Regions from separate parts of the Aeromonas sp. AE23HZ002T15 genome, predicted to be linked through region 2. Evidence: predicted binding sites of a transcription regulator. Region 2 holds the regulator's gene; each other region holds the start of a gene.
What was found. The regulator sigma-54, encoded in region 2, starts transcription at its own class of promoters, with help from an activator protein. The targets are predictions, from matches to a motif close to TGGCACNGTTTTNGCTT.

Region 1 (5,708 bases), 2.0 Mb from region 2:
TATGCCGGCGCCCTGGATCTCAACGCCCTGGGGGTGGAGGCCGAGAGCGACCAGATCCTCAAGGTGACCCTGGAGCGGCCCGTGCCCTACTTCCTGCAGCTCATCAGCCAGCGCCCCTTCGTGCCGGTGAACCAGCAGGTGATCGAGCAGTTCGGCAAGCAGTGGACCCAGCCCGGCAAGCTGGTGAGCAACGGGGCCTACAAGCTGGTGAACTGGGTGCCGAACGAGCGGATCGAGGCGGAGCGCAACGCCCAGTACTGGGACGATGCCCATACCCGCATCCAGCGGGTCACCTATCTGCCGCTGGCCTCCCAGCATGCGGAGCGACTGCGCTACGAGGCGGGGGAAATTCAGCTCACCAACAAGGTGGCGCTGGAGTATTACCAGAAGACCAGGGAGGCGACCCCTGAGCGGATCTGGGGGCTGCCCCTGCTCGGCACCTATCTCTACACCTTCAACCTGCGCCGCCCCGAGCTGCAGGATGTGCGGGTGCGTCAGGCGCTCGCCATGGCCATCGATCGCCGGCTGCTGACCGAGAAGGTGAGCGGCCAGGGGGAGCCGCCGGCCTGGTCCCTGCTGCCAGCCATGCCGGGTTATGAGGAGCTTGGCTCCGACTGGTCCACGCTGGATCAGCCGACTCGCCTCGCCAAGGCCACGGCCCTGCTGAACGCGGCGGGCTACAACAGCACCCACCCCCTCAAGCTGACCCTGACCTACAACACCTCGGAGAATCACAAGAAGCTGGCGTTGGCGGTGGCCGCCATGTGGAAGCCCCTGGGGGTGGAGGTGGCGCTCAACAACATGGAGTGGAACGCCTACCAGGTGGCGAAGGACAGCGGTGATTTCATGTTGGCCAGGTCATTCTTGTTTGGTGATTATGTCGAGCCGTCTTCCATGCTCGGCAGTTTCCGCTGTCAGGATCCCCAGAACGAGAGCGGCTACTGCAACCCCGCCTTCGATGCCCTGCTGCAACAGGCGGCGGACAGCCTGGATGGCAACGCCCGCAACGGCTTCTACCATCAGGCCGAGCGGCTGCTGATGGAGGAGATGCCCGCCATTCCCGTCTATCACTACAACCAGATGCGGTTGGTGGATCCCTCCCTGCACGGCCTGCCGAGCAGCAATCTCAAGGGATCCATCGCCACCAAGGATCTCTATTTCAGCCAGCCGTCTGTGGCACAGGAAGGGAGCGCACCATGAAGATAGCCATCATCTCCGACCTGCACGGCAGCCTGCCGGCGCTGGAGTCGACCCTGGCGCGGCTAGAGCCCTGGCAACCGGATCACTATCTGCTGCTCGGGGATCTGCTCAACCACGGTCCGCGCAATCCGGTACCCGAGGGCTATGCCCCGGCGGCGGTGGCCGAGCGGCTCAACCAGCTGGCGCCGAGGATCATGGCGGTGCGGGGCAATTGCGACTCCGAGGTGGATCAGATGTTGCTCGACTTCCCCATTACTGCGCCCTACAACCAGCTGCTGGTGGACGGGCGGCGCTGGTTCGTCAGCCACGGCCACCTCTATCAGCCGGAGGCGGTGCCCCTGCCGGCGGGCAGCCTGTTCATCAGCGGCCACACCCACCTGCCAGTGCTCAAACGGGAGGGAGAGTTGGTGCTGATGAATCCGGGGTCTGTCTGTTTCCCGCGGGGCGAGTGGGCGGCAAGTTATGGCCGTTACGAAGATGGCATCCTGAGTATTCACGGCTGCGCCGATGGGGCAGAGCTGATGCGGCTGGCGTTGTAACGGTAAGAGGAAGAAAAGGGGCTATCAGGCCTTGATGCCGAGGGAGCGCGTCCCCGAGCGGGTGTTGCCCTTGGCGTCATAGGTGAGGGAGCTGCTGTCTCTCAGCTTGCTGAGGAAGCTGGCCAGACGGCGGTTGGAGATGATGCTGAGTTCGAGCAGGCGGCCGTTGAGGTCGTTTTGCTCCTGACAGGCATCCAGCTTGCTTTGCAGGGCTTGCAACTGGGCGGGGAAGGCGCTGAGCTGCTGGCGCAGATCCGGCTGCTCGGCCAGGGTCTTGTCCAGGGCTTCGATGGCTGTCAGCAGTTGCTGCTTGCGCTCGGCCAGGGCCGGCAGGGCCAGTGCCCTGTGCTGTTTGAGCAGGTCAAACTCCTCTGCCAGTACGCCTTGCATCTGGGAGAGGTTGTCGTCCTGGGCGCGGAGCAGCGAAGGCAGGTCCATCATCCGAGCCGTTTATCCAGATCCGCTTCGAAGCTGAACATCTTCTTGGCGACGGCTTCGCTATCGACCTTGTATTCACCGCTGGCGATGGCCTTCTTCAGGCTCTCGACGCGGCTCTCGTTGCCGGTCGAGACGGTGTTGAGGGTTTTGCTCATCTGTTGCAATTGCTGTGCCTCGCTGGTCAAGGAGACAGAGTCAGCCTTGACGGGGGTCGCGCGGCTGCCTTCGGCCGAAGTCGTAGACTTGTTGGCGGTGCTGGTTGCATTATTTTGCAGCCGGCTGTTAGCCAAGTTGTTGATATTGTTGATAGCCATAGGGTTACCTTCGTCTGCTTTGCTGTTCGCTTATCTGGTTATCGGTGACGGCGGTCAGAACTTTAGAAAAAAATATCGGATCATTAACAAAACAATCAGAACGTGACCACCACCGAGCCGACGGCATCGACCTTGCCTTGTACCTGCCTGCCCGAGCGGATGTTGACGAGCCTGATCATGTCTCCGAAGCTGCCATCTTGCAAGGCTCGGGCCATGGTTTTGATCTGCATGCTGCTGTTTTCGGCGCTCAGGGTGACCTGATCCCCTTTGCACACCACGCACACCTGGGTGAGGCGGATGGGCTGGCCCGGTTTGAGTTCGCGCTTGCTGCGCACCCCGATGAGGGGGGCGGGGTCGCTGAGATAGTCGCCGCGGATCAGGGTCTGATCCTGATAGGCCAGGGTCAGCATGCCCTCGCTCAGGATATCCCCCTTGGCCACGGGGACCGAAACGGTGACATAGGGTTTCTGGATGCTGACCCGCACCGGCAGGTAGAGATCCCAGGGCTTTTCCCCCTCGCACTTGAGGTAGACGGTGGTGTTGCGGCGGATCTCTATCTTGCCGGGGAAGGAGATGGTCAGCGCCTCTTCGCAGCGGTTCAAGGGGAGGCGTTCATCGATGGAGGCGGCGGTCACCTCAGCCTGGGCATCCAGGGGGATATCCAGCTGGCCGAGCACGAACTCCTGTGCCTGCTCTTGCAGGTATTGGGTGACCTCGGACGCCATGGCCTGAGAGAGGCCGCAAAAGGGCAGTAAGATGAGGAAAAGTCTACTAATCATTTTTGCTTGCCGGTCGATAAGCTGTTCACGTATACCACCGTAGTTAACTATGCTTGCTGCAGAATTCGGCAGCCCAGACAACAAGAGTCTGACGCACGCCAGCCTGTATGCGAAGACATATGCATGATTAATGCCAAGCGTTTTTAGGGAGTGTTTATGGCGGGTATTCTCGATTCGGTCAATCAACGTACCCAGCTAGTGGGGCAAAACCGGCTGGAGTTATTGTTGTTTCGTCTCAACGGACGTCAAAGATTTGGCATCAACGTCTTCAAGGTGCGCGAGGTGCTGCAGTGTCCTCCCCTGACCGTCATGCCCAAGCTGAACTCCTGCATCCGCGGGGTGGCTCACATCCGTGGCCAGACCATTTCGGTCATCGATCTCAGCATGGCGATGGGCAAGCGCCCCATCCAGGATCTCTCCAAGTGCTTCATCATCATCTCCGAGTACAACAGATCCATTCAGGGATTCCTGGTGCATTCGGTCGAGCGCATCATCAACATGAACTGGGAGTCCATCCTGCCACCTCCCAAGGGGGCCGGTCGCATCAACTACATGACGGCGGTGACTGAGGTGGACGGCGAGCTGGTGGAAATTCTGGACGTGGAGCGGATCCTGAACGAGATCTCGCCGGTCTCCACCGAGGTGAGCGCCGAGCTGGTGGATGCCAGCGTGGAGCGCAATCCCCATGGCCGTCCCGTGCTGGTGGCGGACGACTCTTCGGTGGCGCGCAAGCAGGTGCAGCGGGCGCTGGAGGCGATCGGCGTGCAGTGCGTGCTGGCCAAGGACGGGCGTGAGGCCCTCAACATGCTGCTGGAGATGGCCAAGCAGGGGCCCATCCTGGATCAGCTGGCCCTGGTCATCTCGGACATCGAGATGCCGGAGATGGACGGTTACACCTTCACCGCCGAGATCCGCAACAATCCCGCACTCAAGGATTTGCATGTTATTCTGCACACTTCCCTCAGTGGGGTGTTTAATCAGGCCATGGTTCAGAAGGTTGGTGCAAACAACTTCATCGCCAAGTTCCAGCCGGATGAGTTGGCCAAGGCCGTACAAGGCGCACTCTAATAAAGAAGAAAAAACTGCATGAAGACACTTTCGGACGACTTATACAAACAATTCAGCAATTTTCTGGCGCAACAGAGCGGGATCGTGCTGGGTGACAACAAACAGTATCTGGTCAAGAGCCGCCTGTCGCCCTTGATGACTCAGTTTGGTATCGAGAGTCTGTCTGAACTGGTGACCCGTTCCATGGGGATCCGGGAGCGGGAGCTGAAGATGGCCGTGGTGGACGCCATGACCACCAACGAGACCCTGTGGTTTCGCGATACCTATCCGTTTCAGTTATTGAGCGACAAGATTTTCCCCGAACTGGGCAAGAGCGGCCGTCCCATCAAGATCTGGTCTGCCGCCTCCTCCTCCGGCCAGGAGCCCTATTCCATCGCCATGACGGCTCTGGAGCAGCAGGTCAAGCGGCCGGGTACCCTGCCGGGGGGGGTGCAGATCGTGGGCACCGACATCTCCAGCACCATGCTCAACCAGTGCAAGGAGGGGGTCTATGACAGCCTGGCCCTGGCCCGAGGCCTCTCCCCCGAGCGCAAGCGGCTGTTCTTCGAGCCCTGCGGTGACAACAAGATGCGGGTGTCGGAGCGTGTCAGAAAATTGACCAGCTTCCGCCCCCTGAATCTGCTGGAGAGCTACAGCCTGCTCGGCAAGTTCGACATCATCTTCTGTCGCAACGTGCTCATCTACTTCGCCCCCGAGGTGAAGTCCAAGATCCTCAACCAGTTTGCCAGCAGCCTCAATCCTGGCGGCTATCTGATGCTGGGAGCCTCGGAGTCCCTGGCCGGCCTCACCGACAAGTTCGAGATGATCCGCTGCAACCCCGGCATCGTCTACAAAGTCAAATAACACCCTTCTAGTCCCTCTTTGGCACACCTCTTGCTAAACATTCGTGAAGCAGGAGGTGTGCTATGGCAATTTCATTCGACAAGGCATTTGGGGTTCACCAGTACACGCTGAGCGTTCGCGCCAAGCGTGCCGAGGTGCTATCCAGCAACATCGCCAACGCGGATACCCCGGGCTTCAAGGCCAGGGACATCGATTTCTCACAGGCGTTGCAACAAGCCCAGAGCCAGCAAGGGTTCGGTCTTGCCACCACCAGCGAGAAACACTTCGCCTTGCAGATGGATGCCCCGGGCACGACCCAGTACCGCAACCCCCTGCAACCGGATACCGGTGACGGCAATACCGTGGATGTGCAGGAGGAGCGCAGCGAGTTCCTGCGCAACAGCCTGGAGTACCAGGCCTCCCTCGAGTTCATGAACGGCAAGATAAGCGGCCTGCTCAAGGCGCTGAAAGGAGAACAGTAATGAGTTTGTTCAAGGTCTTTGACATTGCAGGCTCTGCCATGAGCGCGCAGTCCGTTCGCCTCAACA
Region 2 (5,708 bases):
GGATAGATGCCACCATCAGCCAGGCCTTGCTGGAGGTGAGCCGCAAGGGGCTCGGCATGACGGCTGTGGTGGACGAGCAGGGTGTGCTGGCGGGTCTGTTCACCGACGGTGACCTGCGCCGGATCCTGGATCTGCAGGTGGATATCCATCACACCTCGATCGCCAAGGTGATGACGGTCAACTGTGTTACCGTAGGGCCTGAGATGATGGCGGCCGAGGCCGTCAAGCTGATGGAAACCAGAAAGATTAACGGATTGCTGGTGGTGGATGGGGAACGACGGCCGCTGGGCGCCTTCAACATGCACGACCTGCTGAAAGCCGGGGTGATTTGATGCAAGATGTACCGACCCTCTATGGTCCGGTGACGCGCAGCCAGTTCGAGAAGGCGGCGCAGATCCGCCTGCTGGTGTGCGATGTGGATGGGGTGCTCTCCAACGGCTTCATCTACATGGGTAACAACGGCGAAGAATTGAAGACCTTCTGCACCCGGGACGGGGCGGGCATGCGTGCCCTGCTCAACGCCGGGATAGAGATCGCCATCATCACGGGGCGCAACTCCCGCATCGTCAGCGATCGGATGAAGAGCCTGGGGGTGCAACACCTGGTGCAGGGGGCGGATCAGAAGCTGCCCCACTTCGAGGCCTTGCTGACCAAGCTGGGGCTGAGTGCCGAGCAGGCGGCCTACATGGGGGATGACACCATAGATCTGCCGGTGATGCAGGCCTGCGGCCTCGGTATCGCGGTGGCGGACGCCCACCCTCTGGTGCTGGCCCGCGCCGATCTGGTCACCCGGCTGGGGGGCGGTGTCGGCGCGGTGCGCGAGGTGTGCGACCTCATCTTGCAGGCCCGGGGGCTCGGTGACTTCCAGCCCGAGGCGTCGCGATGAACAAGCAGACTATTCTCTTCGCCCTGCTTTTCCTGGTGGCCTTGGCTGCCTGGCAGCTGGGTGACATAGAGTTGGCGCCTGAGTCGACCACCAAGGTAGAGAATTATCAGCCTGATTTCACCGCCAAGAACCTGGTCACCACCCGCTTCGACGAGCAGGGGAAACGGACCGAGCGGCTGGAGTCTGAGTTTGCCGAGTATTTCCAGATCCTCGAGCAGGCGACCTTCAACAAGCCGGTCATCTACCTCTTCGATGAGAAGGGGGAGGCCGAGTGGAAGGTGACGGCCGAGACCGGGGTGCTCAATACCGATGACAACGTGATCCTGCGGGACAAGGTGCATCTGGATGGCCTGTTGCCGGCCTCCTTCATCTCCACCCTGGACACCCAGTATCTGGAGATGGACATGGTGACCCAGGACGTGAGAAGCAACCAGCACATCCGCATTCAGGGTCAAGAATTCCAGACCGAGGGCGTAGGCCTCAAGGGTCATCTGGAACGTAAATATTTCGAATTACTGGATAAAGGCCATGCCATTTATTTCAATGAAAAACGCTAATCTGGCCCTCGCGGCCCTGTTGCTGTGCGGCGCGGCAAATGCCAAAGAGTCCGACTTCACCGAGAAGGTCTATGTGGACGCGGTCAAGCAGGTGGCCGAGATGCAGGACAACCGCGTCACCTTCAGCGAGGACGTCATCATCACCCAGGGCACCATCAAGATTAAGGCCGACAAGGTCGTGGTGATCCGCTCCGGGGAGAAAGGCGCCGAGGTGATGACCGCCTACGGCAGCCCGGCCACCTTCTTCCAGATCCTGGACAACGGCAAGCCGGTCAACGCCCACGGCAACAGCATCCGCTACGAGCTGAAGAACCGCCTGGTGACCATCACGGGCAACGGCCAGCTCAAGCAGGAAGACAGCCAGGTCAATGGCGATCTCATTCGCTACGACATCGTCAAACAGAAGATGATCGCCGAGAGCAAGGGGCCAACCCAGCGCGTCAAGACGGTGTTCCTGCCGGATCAGGTCGAGAATTTCGACAAGCCCGCCGATCAGAAGAAGTAGGAAACAACAGCCATGGCAGTGTTAAAAGCAGTGGGCTTGCAGAAGAGTTACAAGCGTCGCATGGTGGTCAGTGACGTGAGCCTGGAAGTGGGCACCGGCCAGATCGTGGGGCTGCTTGGCCCGAACGGGGCTGGCAAGACCACCTCCTTCTACATGATAGTGGGGTTGGTGCAGCGGGATGCCGGGCTCATCACCATAGACGATCAGGACATCAGCCTGCAGCCCATGCATATCCGGGCGCGCAACGGCATCGGCTACCTGCCCCAGGAGGCCTCCATCTTCCGCCGCCTGTCGGTTTTCGACAACCTGATGGGGGTCATGCAGACCCGCAAGGGGTTGAGCAGCGAGGAGCGGGAAGACAAGGTCGAGCAATTGCTGGAAGAGTTCAACATCACCCATATCCGTGACAGCCTGGGTCAGAGCCTGTCAGGGGGGGAGCGCCGCCGGGTCGAGATCGCCCGGGCGCTGGCAGCAGAGCCGAGATTTATTCTGCTGGATGAGCCTTTCGCAGGGGTTGACCCCATTTCTGTCATAGATATCAAGAAAATCATCCAGCACCTGAAGGAACGGGGCCTGGGGGTCTTGATCACCGACCACAACGTTCGTGAGACGCTGGATGTGTGCGAGAAGGCCTATATCGTCAGCCACGGCAAGATGATTGCCGAGGGGGCCCCGGCGGACATCCTCGCCGATGAGCAGGTCAAGCGCGTCTATTTGGGCGATCAATTCAGTCTATAGTAAGGGGGCATTCCCTCATTTTTGTTAGGTGACTGCCTCGCTGAACATAAGGATATCCCGACGTAGATGAAGCCGACATTACAGTTGCGTCTCGGTCAGTCCCTGACCATGACGCCACAATTACAACAAGCGATTCGTCTGCTCCAGCTCTCCACGCTGGAACTCCAGCAGGAAATTCAGCAAGCGCTCGATAACAACCCCTTGCTGGAGCAAGAGGAGAGCGAGGCGCAGGAAACCAATCCGACCGAGGTGGCCGACGCCAGTCAGCTGGATTCCAGCGACGCCATGGCGCAGGACAAGATGCCGGACGAGTTGCCCGTCGATACGACCTGGGACGAGGTCTACTCGGCCGGGACGGCCCAGAGCGCCGGCCCCATCCACGATGGGGAGGAGAGCGTCTATCAGGGGGAAACCACCGAAAACCTGCAGGATTATCTGTTGTGGCAGATGCGGCTGACGCCGTTCAGCGATCTGGATGCCGCCATCGCCCTCGCCATCATCGACGCCATCGACGAATCCGGGTATTTGACGGTATCTCTCGAGGATATTCAGGCTGCAGTCAGCAGTGAAGAGGTAGAAGTTGAACTGGATGAGGTCGAAGCCGTGCTCAAGCGGGTGCAGCATTTCGATCCGCTCGGCATCGCCGCCCGCTCCGTGCAGGAGTGCCTGCTGATCCAGTTGGGCCAGTATCCGTCCGATCTGCCCTGGCTCAACGAGGCGAGGGAGGTGATCAGCGAGCACATGGATTTGCTCGGCAACCGTGACTATCGCACCCTGGCGCGCAAGACCCGGCTCAAGGAGAGCGACCTCAAGGAAGTGCTGGACCTTATCCAGCAGTTGGAGCCCAGACCCGGCAACGGCGTCATACAGAGTGAATCCCAATACGTGATCCCGGATGTTTCCGTGGTCAAGAAAGGCAGCAAGTGGGTGGTGGAGCTCAACCCGGATTCGGCGCCGCGCATTCGCGTCAACGAGACCTATGCGGCCATGGCCCGCAATGCGCGCAGCAGCACGGATACTCAGTTCATCCGCTCCCACCTGCAGGAGGCCAAGTGGTTTATCAAGAGCCTGGAGAGTCGGAACGACACCCTGCTCAAGGTGGCCAGCTGCATCGTCGAACAGCAGCAGGGCTTCTTCGAGTATGGGGAAGAGGCCATGAAGCCCATGGTGCTCAACGACATTGCCGAGGCGGTGGAGATGCACGAGTCGACCATCTCGCGGGTGACGACCCAGAAGTACATGCATACGCCTCGCGGCATCTTTGAACTGAAGTTTTTTTTCTCCAGTCACGTGAATACGGAAGGAGGAGGAGAGTGCTCATCGACCGCTATTCGCGCCTTGATCAAGAAGCTGGTGACGGCGGAAAGCCCCGCCAAGCCGCTTAGTGATAGCAAGATCGCGGATTTGCTGGCCGAACAGGGTATTATGGTGGCGAGACGCACGATCGCAAAGTACCGTGAATCCTTGTTGATCCCGCCATCCAATCAGCGCAAACGCCTGGTTTAGGCAAACAAAAGGAAGACGTTATGCAAATTAACCTGACCGGACACCATGTCGAGATTACCGAAGCTCTGCGTGATTATGTGAACAACAAATTTGCCAAACTCGAGCGTCACTTTGACCATATCAACAACGTGCATGTGGTGTTGAGCGTCGAAAAACTGAACCAGATTGCCGAAGCCAAGCTGCATGTCAGCGGAGGCGAGGTGTTCGCCAACTCGGAGCATGCCGACATGTATGCTGCGATTGATACCCTGCTGGATAAGCTGGACAGACAGATTATCAAGCATAAAGATAAGTTAAATCAAAAATAACTATGCAACTTGAACACATACTGAGTCGGGACTGCACCAAGAGTGCGGTCCCCTGTACCAGCAAGAAACGCGCTCTCGAGATCATCAGTGAACTGGCCGCAGAGCGCCTCGGCACCTCCCGTCAGGTGTTGTTTGAAAGCCTGCTGGCGCGGGAAAAAATGGGCAGTACCGGGATCGGTGCCGGTATTGCCATTCCTCATGGCCGGATCGACGATGCCTTTGCACCGACGGCTGTGTTGATGACCTTCTCCGAACCCATCCCTTTCGACTCGATCGACAATCAACCGGTTGACCTGCTCTTTGCATTGCTGGTGCCGGAAAGCGAGTGCAAGCAGCATCTCAAGACCCTTTCCCTGATGGCATCCAAGCTGGGTGACAAGGCCGTCTGCCGCCAGTTGCGCCAGGCGACCAGTGACGAAGAACTCTATCAGATCATGACCTCGGCCTGATGCCGGAGCGGCACGGCCAGGTTGGCGTGAGGGGACAAGATGCAATTAATAGTGGTAAGCGGTCGTTCGGGCTCCGGCAAGACGGTCGCCCTGCGGGTGCTGGAAGATCTGGGGTACTACTGCGTAGACAACCTGCCGGTCAATCTGCTGCCCCAGCTGATCGTCTCGGTGGAGAGCCAGTACGACAAGTTGGCGGTCAGCATAGACGTGCGCAACCTGCCCACCGAACCGGATCGGCTGGAGAACCTGCTGGCCCAGGTTCGCAATGAAGGGCGGGTGGAGTTTTCCAGCTTCTTCTTCGATGCGGACAATACGACCCTGCTCAAGCGTTATGGCGAGAGTCGCCGGCTGCACCCCCTGTCTCGCAACAAGCTGTCGCTGGACGAGGCCATCCGGGAGGAGACCCATCTGCTGGCGCCGCTCTCCTCCACCGCCGATCTGCGCATCGACACCACCAACCTCAGCATTCACGACCTGAGCGAGCTCATCAAGACCCGGGTGCTCGGTAAGAAAGAGAACGAGCTGGTGCTGGTGTTCGAGTCGTTCGGTTTCAAGTACGGCATCCCCAAGGATGCGGACTTCGTGTTCGACGCCCGCTTCCTGCCGAACCCCCACTGGATCCCCGAGCTCAAGCCCTTTACCGGTAAGGACGAGCCGGTGGCCAACTATCTCTCCAGCCAGGCTGATGTCATGCTGTTCATCCAGCAGATCGAGAACATGCTGGGTACCTGGTTGCCCCATCTGGAGCGCAACAACCGC
Region 3 (5,708 bases), 1.0 Mb from region 2:
GGGCGGTCCAGGCCACCGTCACCAGCACGCCGATCACCTGGATCTTCACCTGGGTCAGGATGGAGTAGCCCTCGGCCACCTGGTTGGTCACATAGTCCCAGACCCCGGTCCCACCCAGATCCGGGCTCGCAAACACCCCGGTCAGCACGGCACCGAGGATGCCGCACACCCCGTGCAGGCCGAACACGTCCAGGCTGTCATCGGCCCCCAGCAGGCGCTTGAGACCGTGCACCCCCCACAGACCGGCGACACCGCTCAAGAGCCCTATGATGAGGGCACCACCGACACCGACGAAACCGGCCGCCGGGGTGATGGCCACCAGACCAGCGACCGCACCCGATACCGCCCCCAGCAGGGAGGGACGCCCCTTCATCAGCCATTCGGCGAAGGTCCATGACAGCGCGGCCGCGGCAGGTGCCACCCAGGTATTGATCAGGGCCAGGGCGGCGGTACCGTTCGCTTCCAGCGCGGAGCCGGCGTTGAAGCCGAACCAGCCGAACCAGAGCAGGGCAGCCCCTATCATGGTCATGGTCAGGCTGTGGGGGGTCATGGGATCACGACCGTAGCCCACCCGCTTGCCCGCCATGAAGGCCCCCACCAGACCGGCGACCGCCGCGTTGATGTGCACCACTGTGCCGCCGGCAAAGTCTAGGGCGCCGTGCTGGAACAGGTAACCGGCGGTGGCACCGGCCGCTTCGGCGGCGGCCGCATCCGTATAGGCATCCGGGCCGGCCCAGTACCACACCATGTGCGCCATCGGGATGTAGGCGAAGGTGAACCAGATCACCGCGAACAGCAGTACCGCCGAGAACTTCATCCGCTCGGCGAAGCCGCCGACGATGAGGCCGCAGGTGATGGCCGCGAAGGCCCCCTGGAACACCACGAAGATGAATTCGCTGATCCCCACCCCCTTGCTGAAGGTGGCACCGATGGATTCGGGAGTGATCCCCATCAGCAACACCTTGTCGAAGGAGCCGTAGAAGGCGCCTCCCTCGGTGAAGGCCAGGGAGTAGCCATAGACGACCCAGAGCACCGTGATGAGGCAGAACAGGGTGAACACCTGCATCAGCACGCTCAGCATATTCTTGGCCCGTACCAGGCCACCGTAGAACAGGGCCAGCCCGGGGATGGACATCAGGATCACCAGGGTCGCGGCCACCATCAGCCAGGTGTTGTCGCCCTTGTTGATGGTAACGGCCGCCGCCTGCACCACATCGGCCTGCGCGGCCACCTCTTCGGCCCAACCGGGGGCGGCCATGGTGGCGCCCAGCGCCAGCAGGCCAGTCATTACGAGTCTCTTGAACATACAGCCCTCTCCTTGTCGTCCCGGCACCTGTCCGGGTCCATTTCCTGATATGAATGTCAAACTGGCTATTTACTCACATCGTCAAACCGGTATTGCCCCTCTGCCGATCCCGGCGGGATCATCATGGCGACATGATTGCTTCAAAGCATAAAGCAGGCCAAAAAATATAATTCTTATATTTCAATACCTTGAAATGAGGCTGGACGAGTGATGCACCATGATGGCGCAGCCTGGCCACAAACAGGAACGGGATCGCACTCCCGCTGTGCAGCCGCCTGGGGCCGCACCAAGATGGGACGGGGTCACAGAATGCGGAGATGAATTGGGCTGGCGGCAGGTGTTGCCGAGGTACTGATTCACCAAAGCACTGATGCCTGATGCACTGCAGCGATGTTAGCCCCGGCCCCCATACGGGCAGGGGGAGGCTGGCGAGCACGAGACGATCCGGGTGATACTGGCTGGGGCTCACCCCTTGCTCCACCATCCCCTAATCGTCATCGCCAGAGGCCTCCATGACCAATCTCAACATCACCGAAATCAAGGCCTTCGTGCCTGCCCGCGACTACGCCCTGTCCAGGCAGTTCTATCAGGATCTCGGCTTCACCCTGGCCTCGGACGGCGGCGGTGTCGCCTACTTCCACTTTGGGGAGGTGAGCTTCCTGCTGCAGGACCACTGCCACGAGAACCTGGCCGAACACTTCATGATGCATATCCTGGTGGAAGACGTGGCGGCCTGGTGGACCCATGTGAATGAGAGCGGCGTCGCCGCCCGCTACGGCGTCAGGGTCACCGAGATAGTCACCCAGCCGTGGCGGATGCGGGATTTTTGCCTCTATGACCCGTCCGGCGTGCTGTGGCGCATCGCCCAGAACATCGACTGAGCGGCGGGTGCAGAAAAACAAAAGGCCATCCCTGAGGATGGCCTTTTGTCATGAAATTGGATGGTGCCGGGGTCTCTATCGAATCGTGAATTTATTAGTATGATTTTAAAGGAAAAATCTGGATGTGGATTTTACTTATACCCCCAAAAATACCCCCACATCAGTGGCAGTGGTTGCTGCCTCCTCGAATCAGTGCGGGATATCTCAGGGGCAAGCCCCTTCCCTGTCCCGGGGAAATTACCCCTATACAGGGTGCGGTGAGGGGCCGGGCCATCCAGGTAAACGCCCCCTAGATTTGGTCACCGGCGTACCGGTCTGCCCTGCCGAAATGTCGGGTCAGATCATCGGCAACACCAAGAGCCTCTGGGTAGAGGTCAGTTCCCTATATGCCCACCCTTCACTGGTTTCATACTCACGGTGTTCTACTTCGCGCCGATGTATTTCGTTTTGCGCAGAACTGCGCAATTGCGCAATCTCCAGAACCCTCATCTCCTCCCCAGGCCTTGCCACGCCTCGAGCATCCTATATTGGTCTGTCCGTTGTATTTCGTTTTTGCGCAGTTCCAGTGCGCAGAGAAATGTGCAATTTGCGCAGTCTGTGGTTAGTGGCTTTGAAGATTACTTCCAATAGACGATAAAGCCCCCTACCCAAGCAACAGGTAACCACCAAGCCAATCTATGGATTAGCTTGGTGGATTTCTTTCGTAGAGATTAATCTCCAATAAACCAGCGGTAGTAGGGGTTGACTCGCTCTGCCGGGGTCATCTGGCCAACACCGCGTGCCCAGGCGTTGCGATTGCCCTGGTAGGCGTAAAAAGCCACCGAGTAGAAGTGATCCAGGGATTGCCATTCGCTCTCCACGGCAGCCCCAAACGCCGCGTCCGCATGGACGAGGGGCGGCGGGGTACGCAGGGCCAGCAGCTCTGGCAGCACCCGGGTGATCTCGTTGCGCCTGACCCAAGGGGCGTATTCGATGCGGGGCCAGTCATCGGTCACGGGCAGGGCCTTGCCGGCAAAGCGCAGCAAACCGTCCCGATCCGTGACCCAAGTGGCCAGCATGGCGGCCGGGCTGTCGATACCGACCTCGGCCAGGGCGGCTGCGACCTCGGGCCGGGCGAAGCGCTCGCTGATCCGCGGCGTATCCAGCACCAGCGGTTCGAGGGAACCAATTAGCAGCATCTCGTGAAACTCAGTGGTCCACAGGGTGGCGTGGGGGAACACCTCTATAAAGCTGCGCACCAGCGCACGGCTCTCTTCGATGTTCTGGGTAGGCAGCGGCAACCATTGGGCCAGCAGGCCACTCTTATGCAGGCGGCGGGCTGCCAGCCGATAGAAGTCGCGGGAGTAGAGATTCACCACCCCGGCCGCCGAGGGGGGTGGCGGCTCCAGGGTGATGAGATCGTAGCGCTCGTCGCTGCGCAGCAGCTCCCGTCGCCCGTCGCGCAGGCGGATGTCGAGGCGAGAGTCCCGCACCGCATCGTAATTGCCCTTGAACAGGGGCGCGGCTTCCAGCACTTCTGGCAGCAGCTCGGCCACCACGGGGCGGGTCAGGCCCGGGTCGCGCAGCATGGCACCGGCCGTGATGCCAGTGCCAAAGCCAATCACCAGAGCGGATTCTGGCTGCTCGTCATGGATCAGCAGGGGCAGCAGCGCCTGCAGCCGCATGTAGCGCAGGGAAGGCATGGCATCACCGGTATTGGATACCCCCTGGATATAGAGACGATTGAAGCTTTTCTCGGCACGACCCTGGGTGACGACGGCCACTGTGCCCCCCTTACCCTCGTGGTAGTAAGCGAGCTGCCCGTTTCTGGCCCCCGGCAGCAGCTCTGCCAACCGCTGGGGCGGCGTCAGTACACCGATAACCAGGGTCGCCAACGTCATGGCGAGAACGGCACCACGGTAGCGGCCCTGGGCCTGGCTTTGCCAGGCGGCGATGCAGCCCACCAGGGCTGCCAGCATGGCCAGCAGCGCCAGGGTGCGCACCAGACCGAGAAGCGGGATCAGCACAAACCCGGTCAAAGCCACCCCGACGATGCCGCCAAGGGTGTTGAGGGCGACCACAGTGCCTACATCCCGGCCAACTCGTTGGCTGGTGGCCGCCAGTTTCAGCGCTAACGGGAAGGCGGCGCCGAGCAGAGTGGTGGGGAGAAAGACAGTGGACAGCGCCACCGTGAGGAAGCGAACGCACATGCCAGCCAGCTCATTACCGGTCAGCTGCAGGGTCCAGGCTTCCAACTGGGATTGGGCCATGACGAGCCAGCGGCCAAGACCGGCCACCTGCAACAACGCCAGCAGCCCGGCCATGGTGATCAGCAGGCCGAACAGCCCCCAGGGACTGTGGATACGCTCAGCGCGGCGCGCGTAGAGGGCGCTGCCGAGCATCAGGCCGGTCAGGTAGGTAGCCAGCACCACGGCAAAGGCGAAGGTGCGGGTACTCATGAACTGCACTATGGATTGGCTCCAGACCACCTCATAACCAAGGGCGATGCCACCGGCCACGCAATAGAGCAGCACAGCGAGGCGCGCCGAGGCAGTCCCAGGCTCAGGGGTAGAAATGGTCGGCAGGGAGAGCCGGGCGTGGCGATACCAGAGCCAGGCACCGAGGGCCGCCAGCAGGTTCAGGGCGGCGGCGCTGAAGGCGCTGCCCTTGACCCCCATTTGTGGCAGCAATACGAAGGCGGTGAGCAGGGTACCGACGATGGCGCCGGCGGTATTGGCCGCATAGAGACTGCCCCCGGCCCGCGCCACCTGATGGCTGGCGGGGGTCAGGGCGCGCACCAGCACAGGTAGTGTTCCCCCCATCAAGAAGGCGGGCAGGCCGACGAGCAGGAATGGCAACACCCAGGCGAGCAGGCCCAGGGTCATTTCGAGGCGTGCGAAGAGCTCGGCTACATTGGCTAGGGCCAGGGTAGCGCTGATGCCGAGCAGGGCCACGGCCAGTTCCAGCACGGCATAGAGACGCACCGGTTGAGCCATGCGGTCGGACTTTCGGCCAAAATAGAGTCCGCCGAGGGCAAGACCGGCAAAGAAGGCGCTAATTCCAGTGGTGACGGCATAAACTTCTACCCCCACCACCAAAGAAAGTTGTTTTACCCAGAGAACTTGATAGATCAGCGCAGCCCCCCCTGATGCGAACAGGAGCGAAGCTGGCAGCAGCATATGCAGAGTGGGTCGATTGGGTGAGGCCGGATCCACCTTGTGATGGTGGGAAGCGGAGCGGGCGGCTGTAGACATCGAGAACGCCTTATCGGATCGGGTGATCCGTACGAGCAGAAGAGATAAAAAGGCGCCCGCCATGGGAGGGCGCCTTGACGATACTTATTGTTTTTGGCTCATCTTGGCTTCGATCTTCTTGTCTACATCGGCCCGGATCTGGTCGATGCTGAAGCTGGCCGGACGCTGGCTGGGCGGATAGTCCACGAAGGTCTGCAGGAAAGCAGCCGCCTTGCGAGTGCCCTCGAAGAGCAGATAGTCGTTCTTGGCCAGCCAGTCGTAGTACTGGTCGGAGACCACGTCGGCCCG
Region 4 (5,708 bases), 1.8 Mb from region 2:
CGAGGTGGTGGGGTGAGTCAGGGGTCCCTATGACCTACACCACGGCGGTGATCATGGAGTGGCTGGCGTCCATCGTCTGGCCCCTTGCCCGCATCAGCAGCCTGCTGATGGTGATGGCGGTATTTGGCAGCCGCCTGGCCCCCGCCCGGGTGCGCATGGGCCTGGCGCTCGCCATCACCTTCATCATCGCCCCCCTCTTGCCCCCCATGCCCAAGGTCGAACTCTTCTCCGTCGGCAGCTTCCTGGTGCTGGGTCAGCAGCTGCTTATTGGCATCGCGCTGGGTCTGATGACCCAGTTCCTGCTGGAAACCTTCGTGATGGCGGGTCAGGTCATCGCCATGCAGACCAGCCTGGGGTTCGCCACCCTGGTGGATCCCATGAACGGCCAGTCCGCCCCCGTGGTGGGCCAGTTCTATCTGATGCTGGCGACCCTGGTGTTTCTGGCGGTGGATGGCCACCTGCTGATGATCAAGATGGTGGTGCTGAGCTTCGAGACCCTGCCGGTGTCGGACAGCGGGCTCTCCCTGCCCGCTATCCGCAGCCTGATAAGCTTCCTCGGGGTCATGTACCAGGCCTCCCTGGTGATGGCCCTGTCGGCCATAGTCGCGCTGCTGCTCATCAACTTCGCGTTCGGGGTCATGACCCGGGCCGCCCCCCAGCTCAACATCTTCAGCATCGGCTTCGCGGTCAGCATGATGTCCGGTCTCTTCATCCTCTGGCTCACCATAGGGGGCTTCATGGGGCACTTCGAAGCCATCTGGGAGCGGGTGCAGGAGACCAGCTGCGAGCTGATCGATGTGCGCTGTTTCGGGGGCCAGAATGGCTGAGTGCACTGAGGGCATCCCCTTCGTCCTGATGGCCGGCCTGGGCGGCATGCCGCCAGGAATGGCCAGCCTCGGAGGTCAGCATGGCTGATACCGATCAGGAACGTACCGAACAACCCACGGGCAAACGACTGCAACAAGCCCGGGAAAAAGGGCAGATTGCGCGCTCCAAGGAGCTGGGAACCGCCAGCGTCCTGCTGGCCACCGTCTTTGGTCTCCTGATGATCAAGGAGAGCCTGGCGGGGGCCATGGTCAAGGTGCTCACCACCGGCTTCACCCTGGAGCGGGAGCAGGTGTTCGATCCCAATGCCATGGGGGTCATGCTGCCGACCCTGCTGTGGGAGCTGGTGCAGCCGCTGGGTATGCTGTTTCTGCTGGTGGCCATCGCCGCCTTCGTCGGCAATACCCTGCTCGGGGGGATGAACTTCTCCTCCGAGGCCATGATGCCCAAGTGGAGCAAGCTGAGCCCCTTGAGTGGCCTCAAACGGATGTTCGGGGTGCAATCCCTGGTGGAGCTGCTCAAATCCATCGCCAAGGTGGTGTTCATCAGCCTGTTCGCCTGGTGGATGCTATCCAGCCAGTTCAATCACCTGTTGAATCTCTCCCTCGAGGGCTTTCCCGGCGGCATCATAGACGCCCTGGATCTGCTGCTCTGGATGCTGATCATCCTCTGCTGCGCCCTCATCCCCATCGTCGCCATCGACGTGCCCTTCCAGACCTGGAACCACACTCGTCAGCTCAAGATGACCAAGCAGGAGATCAAGGACGAGTTCAAGGACAGCGAGGGCAAGCCCGAGGTCAAGGGCAAGATCCGCCAGTTGCAGATGCAGATGGCGATGCGCCGCATGATGGGGGATGTGCCCAAGGCGGACGTGGTGATCACCAACCCGACCCACTACTCGGTGGCGCTGAAATACGACGCCAGCAAGCCGGGGGCGGCCCCCAAGGTGCTGGCCAAGGGCACGGACGAGGTGGCGATGAAGATAAGGGAGATCGCCCGGGAGTACGATATACCCATCATGGCCTCGCCGCCGCTCACCCGCGCGATCTTCCATGCCACCGAGATAGGGCAGGAGATCCCGGAGGGACTGTTCGCCGCCGTGGCCCAGGTACTGGCCTACGTCTATCAGCTCAAGAAGTTCCGCCGTGGCCGCGGTCGCCGCCCGACCCCCATCGCCAAGGATCTGCCGATCCCGCCGGAGTTTCGCAAGTAGCGCCTGCCTTCCTGGCGGTGCGTCGAACGAGCATCCAGGGTCACTGTCACCCTGTGCCGTCAGGGTCTAGAGGTTCGCATCCCTCAGCTCCAGAGGTTCCGCTTTGGCCGCGATTTCCGCCCGTTCCCGATCGCCGAAGGGTTGCCGATCCCCCTGGCGTGTCGACGTTGGCGCCGCCATCACCCTCATTGCTGCGTAGGTGCTTGCCTGATGGCGCCTGCAGATGAGCCACCATGGTTTGCCAGCCTGTCTTCCGGATTGCCAATATCTGCACCTGTCCGTCCTGGCCCTTCCCATGCTGCATATTTCACCAACGTCGAACTTCTGACAGCTTTAAAATAAAATCCTTATATATCAACTGATTGAACTTTTGGCTTGATGTTTGCTTTAATCCGCCAACTGGCAGTCGATAGTTGAGAACAACGATGGGATTCAAGGCAGGATTGGGCCGTTTAAAAGAGTACAGGTGGTTGCTTGGCAAGGGGGTGGGGACCCCGTTGCTGGTGCTCGCCTCCCTCGGCATGGTGGTGTTGCCCATCCCGCCCCTGATGCTGGACATCCTGTTCTCCTTCAACATCGCCCTCTCCATCGTGGTGCTGCTGGTGGCCGTCTACACCCGCCGCCCCCTGGAGTTCGCCGCCTTCCCCACCGTCTTGCTGATAGCGACCCTGCTGCGTCTCGCCCTCAACGTCGCCTCCACCCGGGTGGTGCTGTTGGAAGGCCACAACGGCACCGCGGCCGCCGGTCACGTGATCGAGGCCTTCGGCAACGTGGTGATCGGTGGCAACTATGCGGTCGGCATCATCGTCTTCATGATCCTGGTGATCATCAACTTCGTGGTGGTCACCAAGGGTGCGGGCCGGATCTCCGAGGTGAGCGCCCGCTTCACCCTGGATGCCATGCCCGGCAAACAGATGGCCATCGATGCGGACTTGAACGCCGGCCTCATCAATCAGGAGGAGGCCAAGAAGCGCCGTCAGGACGTGACCCAGGAAGCGGACTTCTACGGCTCCATGGACGGTGCCTCCAAATTCGTGAAGGGGGATGCCATCGCCGGCATCATGATCCTCTTCATCAACATCATCGGCGGCTTCATCATCGGCATGGTGCAGCACCAGCTCACCTTCGGCGAGGCGGCCCAGGTCTACACCCTGCTCGCGATCGGTGACGGCCTGGTGGCCCAGATCCCCTCCCTGCTGCTCTCCATCGCCGCCGCCATCATAGTGACCCGTCAGAACACGGATCAGGACATGGGCACGGCGGTGCTCGGCCAGCTGTTCGAGAATCCCAAGGCCCTGGTGATCTCCGCCGGCATCCTGCTGTTGATGGGGATAGTGCCCGGCATGCCCCATCTGGCTTTCCTGAGCCTCGGCGGCATCGCCGCGGTCGGTGCCTGGTGGCTGCTGCGCCGTGACAAGCTGCGTGCCGCCAAGGTAGCCAGTGGCGAGTTGTTGCCACAGGCGGCGGATCAGCCCCATGAGCAGAAGGATCTGAGCTGGGATGACGTCATGCCGGTGGATGTGATCGGCCTCGAGGTGGGTTATCAGCTCATCCCGCTGGTGGACAAGAGCCAGGGGGGCGAGCTGCTCAACCGGATCAAGGGGGTGCGCAAGAAGCTCTCCCAGGAGTTCGGCTTCCTGGTGCCCGCCGTGCATATCCGGGACAACCTGGATCTCGCCCCGAACCAGTACCGCATCACCCTCATGGGGGTGAGCACGGGTGAGGCCACCGTCTATCACGACAAGGAGATGGCCATCAACCCGGGTCAGGTGTTTGGCCAGATCCAGGGCATCGCCACCCAGGATCCCGCCTTCGGGCTGGAGGCGGTCTGGGTCGCCAAGGAGCAGGTCTCCCAGGCCCAGACCCTGGGTTACACGGTGGTGGACGCCGCGACTGTGGTCGCCACCCACATGAGCCAGATCCTCTCCAGCCACGCGGCCCTGCTGCTGGGTCATGACGAGGTGCAGCAGCTGCTGGACATGATAGGGAAGCACCAGAGCAAGCTGGTGGAAGGCCTGGTTCCCGAGGTGATCAGCATGGGCAACCTGGTCAAGGTATTGCAAAATCTCCTCAATGAAGGCGTGCCAATTCGCGATATGCGCACTATCCTGCAGACCCTCGTGGAATATGCGCCCCGCAGCCCGGATCCGGAAGTGCTGACGGCCGCCTGCCGTATCGCCCTGCGCCGGCTCATCGTGCAGGAGATCGCCGGCCCCGAGCCCGAGCTGCCGGTGATCACACTATCACCAGAATTGGAACGTATATTGCATCAATCCCTGCAAGCAGGTGGGGGAGATGGCGCCGGCATAGAGCCGGGACTGGCGGAGCGGATGCAGCGCTCCCTGGTGGAAGCCACTCAACGACAAGAACTGGAAGGCCAACCGGCCGTGCTTCTGACATCGGGGATTCTGCGCAATACCCTGGCGAAATTTGTCAAGAATGCCATTCCTGGATTGCGCGTCCTGTCCTATCAGGAAGTCCCTGATGACAAGCAAATCCGCATCGTCAGTGCGGTAGGACAGGGCTAGTTAGCGGAGATGACGGGTGAAGATTAAGCGGTTTTTTGCCAAAGACATGCGTACTGCGCTGGCCGAGGTCAAGGAGACTCTCGGGCCGGATGCTGTCATCATGTCCAACAAGAAGGTCACCGGTGGGGTGGAGATAGTCGCCGCTGTCGATTATCAGTCCCAGGTACCCGGGCCTAAAGATGCGCCGGTTCGCCGTCAGTTGAACGATGAGAGCGTCAATATCTCGTCTGCGGGCAAGCAGATGACGCGCCAGGCTCCCAAGGAGCAGAACGAATATTACGCCGACACCCTGGCTGCCCTGCTGGCGCGCCAGCAGAAGCTCAACCCCGCCAATCCGGCGGGGGAGAGGGGAAGCAACCAGTCTGCCGGTCTGGTGTCGGCCAGCGCCGCCCCCAAAACCCTGGCGGAACAGGGCCAGTGGGGGACTGCCCCCGAGCCCGCCAAGCCGAGGCCCCGTCCCGCCTCCCCGTCACGTCCGGCTCAGGCCCCGCAGCGGGATCAGGAGATGGAGGGGATGCGCAAGGAGATGGCCAGCATCCGCAAGCTGTTGGAGCACCAGATCTCAGGCCTGATGTGGCAGGAGGTGGAGCGCCGTGAACCGATGCGAGCCCTGCTCATCAAGGAGCTCAAGAAGATGGGCTTCGATGACGCCTTCGCCGATCAGCTGGCGGGCCTCATCCCGGAAGACATGCCCATCCATCAGGCCATGGCCCAGCTGGCCGAGGTGCTGACGGCCCAGCTCAAGATCAGCGAAGATGACATCCTGCGTCAGGGCGGTGCCGTGGCCCTGCTCGGCCCGACCGGGGTCGGCAAGACCACCACCATCGCCAAGCTGGCCGCCCGCTTCGCCATGAAGTACGGCGCCGAGCAGGTGGCCCTCATCACCACGGACAACTACCGGATCGGTGCCCACGAGCAGTTGCAGACCTATGGTCGCATCATGGGTTGCCCGGTGCGCCAGGTGCGGGATGCCGAGGAGCTGGCCAGTGCGCTCTACCAGTTCCGCCATCGCCGGCTGGTGCTCATCGACACCGCCGGTGTGGGGCAGCGGGATATCCGCCTGACCGAACAGCTCGACACCCTGGTCAAGAATGCCAAGGTACGCATTCGCAGCTATCTGGTGATGTCCGCCACCTCCCAGC

Region 1: flgA (flagellar basal body P-ring formation chaperone FlgA) is a predicted target of sigma-54. The motif match lies at 3,390-3,406, and genes of this name have one in related genera.
Region 3: ACT5M9_RS09115 (ammonium transporter) is a predicted target of sigma-54. The motif match lies at 1,450-1,466, and genes of this name have one in related genera.
Region 4: flhA (flagellar biosynthesis protein FlhA) is a predicted target of sigma-54. The motif match lies at 2,410-2,426, and genes of this name have one in related genera.

What each region holds. Positions count from the first base shown of each region.
Region 1 covers NZ_CM201342.1:998,717-1,004,424, reverse strand. The annotation lists gene ACT5M9_RS04565 (peptide ABC transporter substrate-binding protein) at 1-1,200, shown strand, start outside; gene yfcE (phosphodiesterase) at 1,197-1,739, shown strand; gene ACT5M9_RS04555 (flagellar protein FlgN) at 1,764-2,180, opposite strand; gene flgM (flagellar biosynthesis anti-sigma factor FlgM) at 2,177-2,491, opposite strand; gene flgA (flagellar basal body P-ring formation chaperone FlgA) at 2,587-3,192, opposite strand; gene ACT5M9_RS04540 (chemotaxis protein CheV) at 3,427-4,338, shown strand; gene ACT5M9_RS04535 (CheR family methyltransferase) at 4,357-5,181, shown strand; gene flgB (flagellar basal body rod protein FlgB) at 5,244-5,642, shown strand; gene flgC (flagellar basal body rod protein FlgC) at 5,642-5,708, shown strand, end outside.
Region 2 covers NZ_CM201342.1:2,984,283-2,989,990, forward strand. The annotation lists gene ACT5M9_RS13870 (KpsF/GutQ family sugar-phosphate isomerase) at 1-332, shown strand, start outside; gene kdsC (3-deoxy-manno-octulosonate-8-phosphatase KdsC) at 332-886, shown strand; gene lptC (LPS export ABC transporter periplasmic protein LptC) at 883-1,443, shown strand; gene lptA (lipopolysaccharide transport periplasmic protein LptA) at 1,430-1,948, shown strand; gene lptB (LPS export ABC transporter ATP-binding protein) at 1,961-2,686, shown strand; gene ACT5M9_RS13895 (RNA polymerase factor sigma-54) at 2,753-4,192, shown strand; gene hpf (ribosome hibernation promoting factor) at 4,213-4,500, shown strand; gene ptsN (PTS IIA-like nitrogen regulatory protein PtsN) at 4,503-4,949, shown strand; gene rapZ (RNase adapter RapZ) at 4,989-5,708, shown strand, end outside.
Region 3 covers NZ_CM201342.1:1,982,621-1,988,328, forward strand. The annotation lists gene ACT5M9_RS09115 (ammonium transporter) at 1-1,306, opposite strand, end outside; gene ACT5M9_RS09120 (VOC family protein) at 1,819-2,187, shown strand; gene ACT5M9_RS09125 (fused MFS/spermidine synthase) at 2,898-5,483, opposite strand; gene ACT5M9_RS09130 (arylsulfatase) at 5,505-5,708, opposite strand, start outside.
Region 4 covers NZ_CM201342.1:1,217,147-1,222,854, reverse strand. The annotation lists gene fliQ (flagellar biosynthesis protein FliQ) at 1-16, shown strand, start outside; gene fliR (flagellar biosynthetic protein FliR) at 30-827, shown strand; gene flhB (flagellar biosynthesis protein FlhB) at 908-2,038, shown strand; gene flhA (flagellar biosynthesis protein FlhA) at 2,464-4,566, shown strand; gene flhF (flagellar biosynthesis GTPase FlhF) at 4,583-5,708, shown strand, end outside.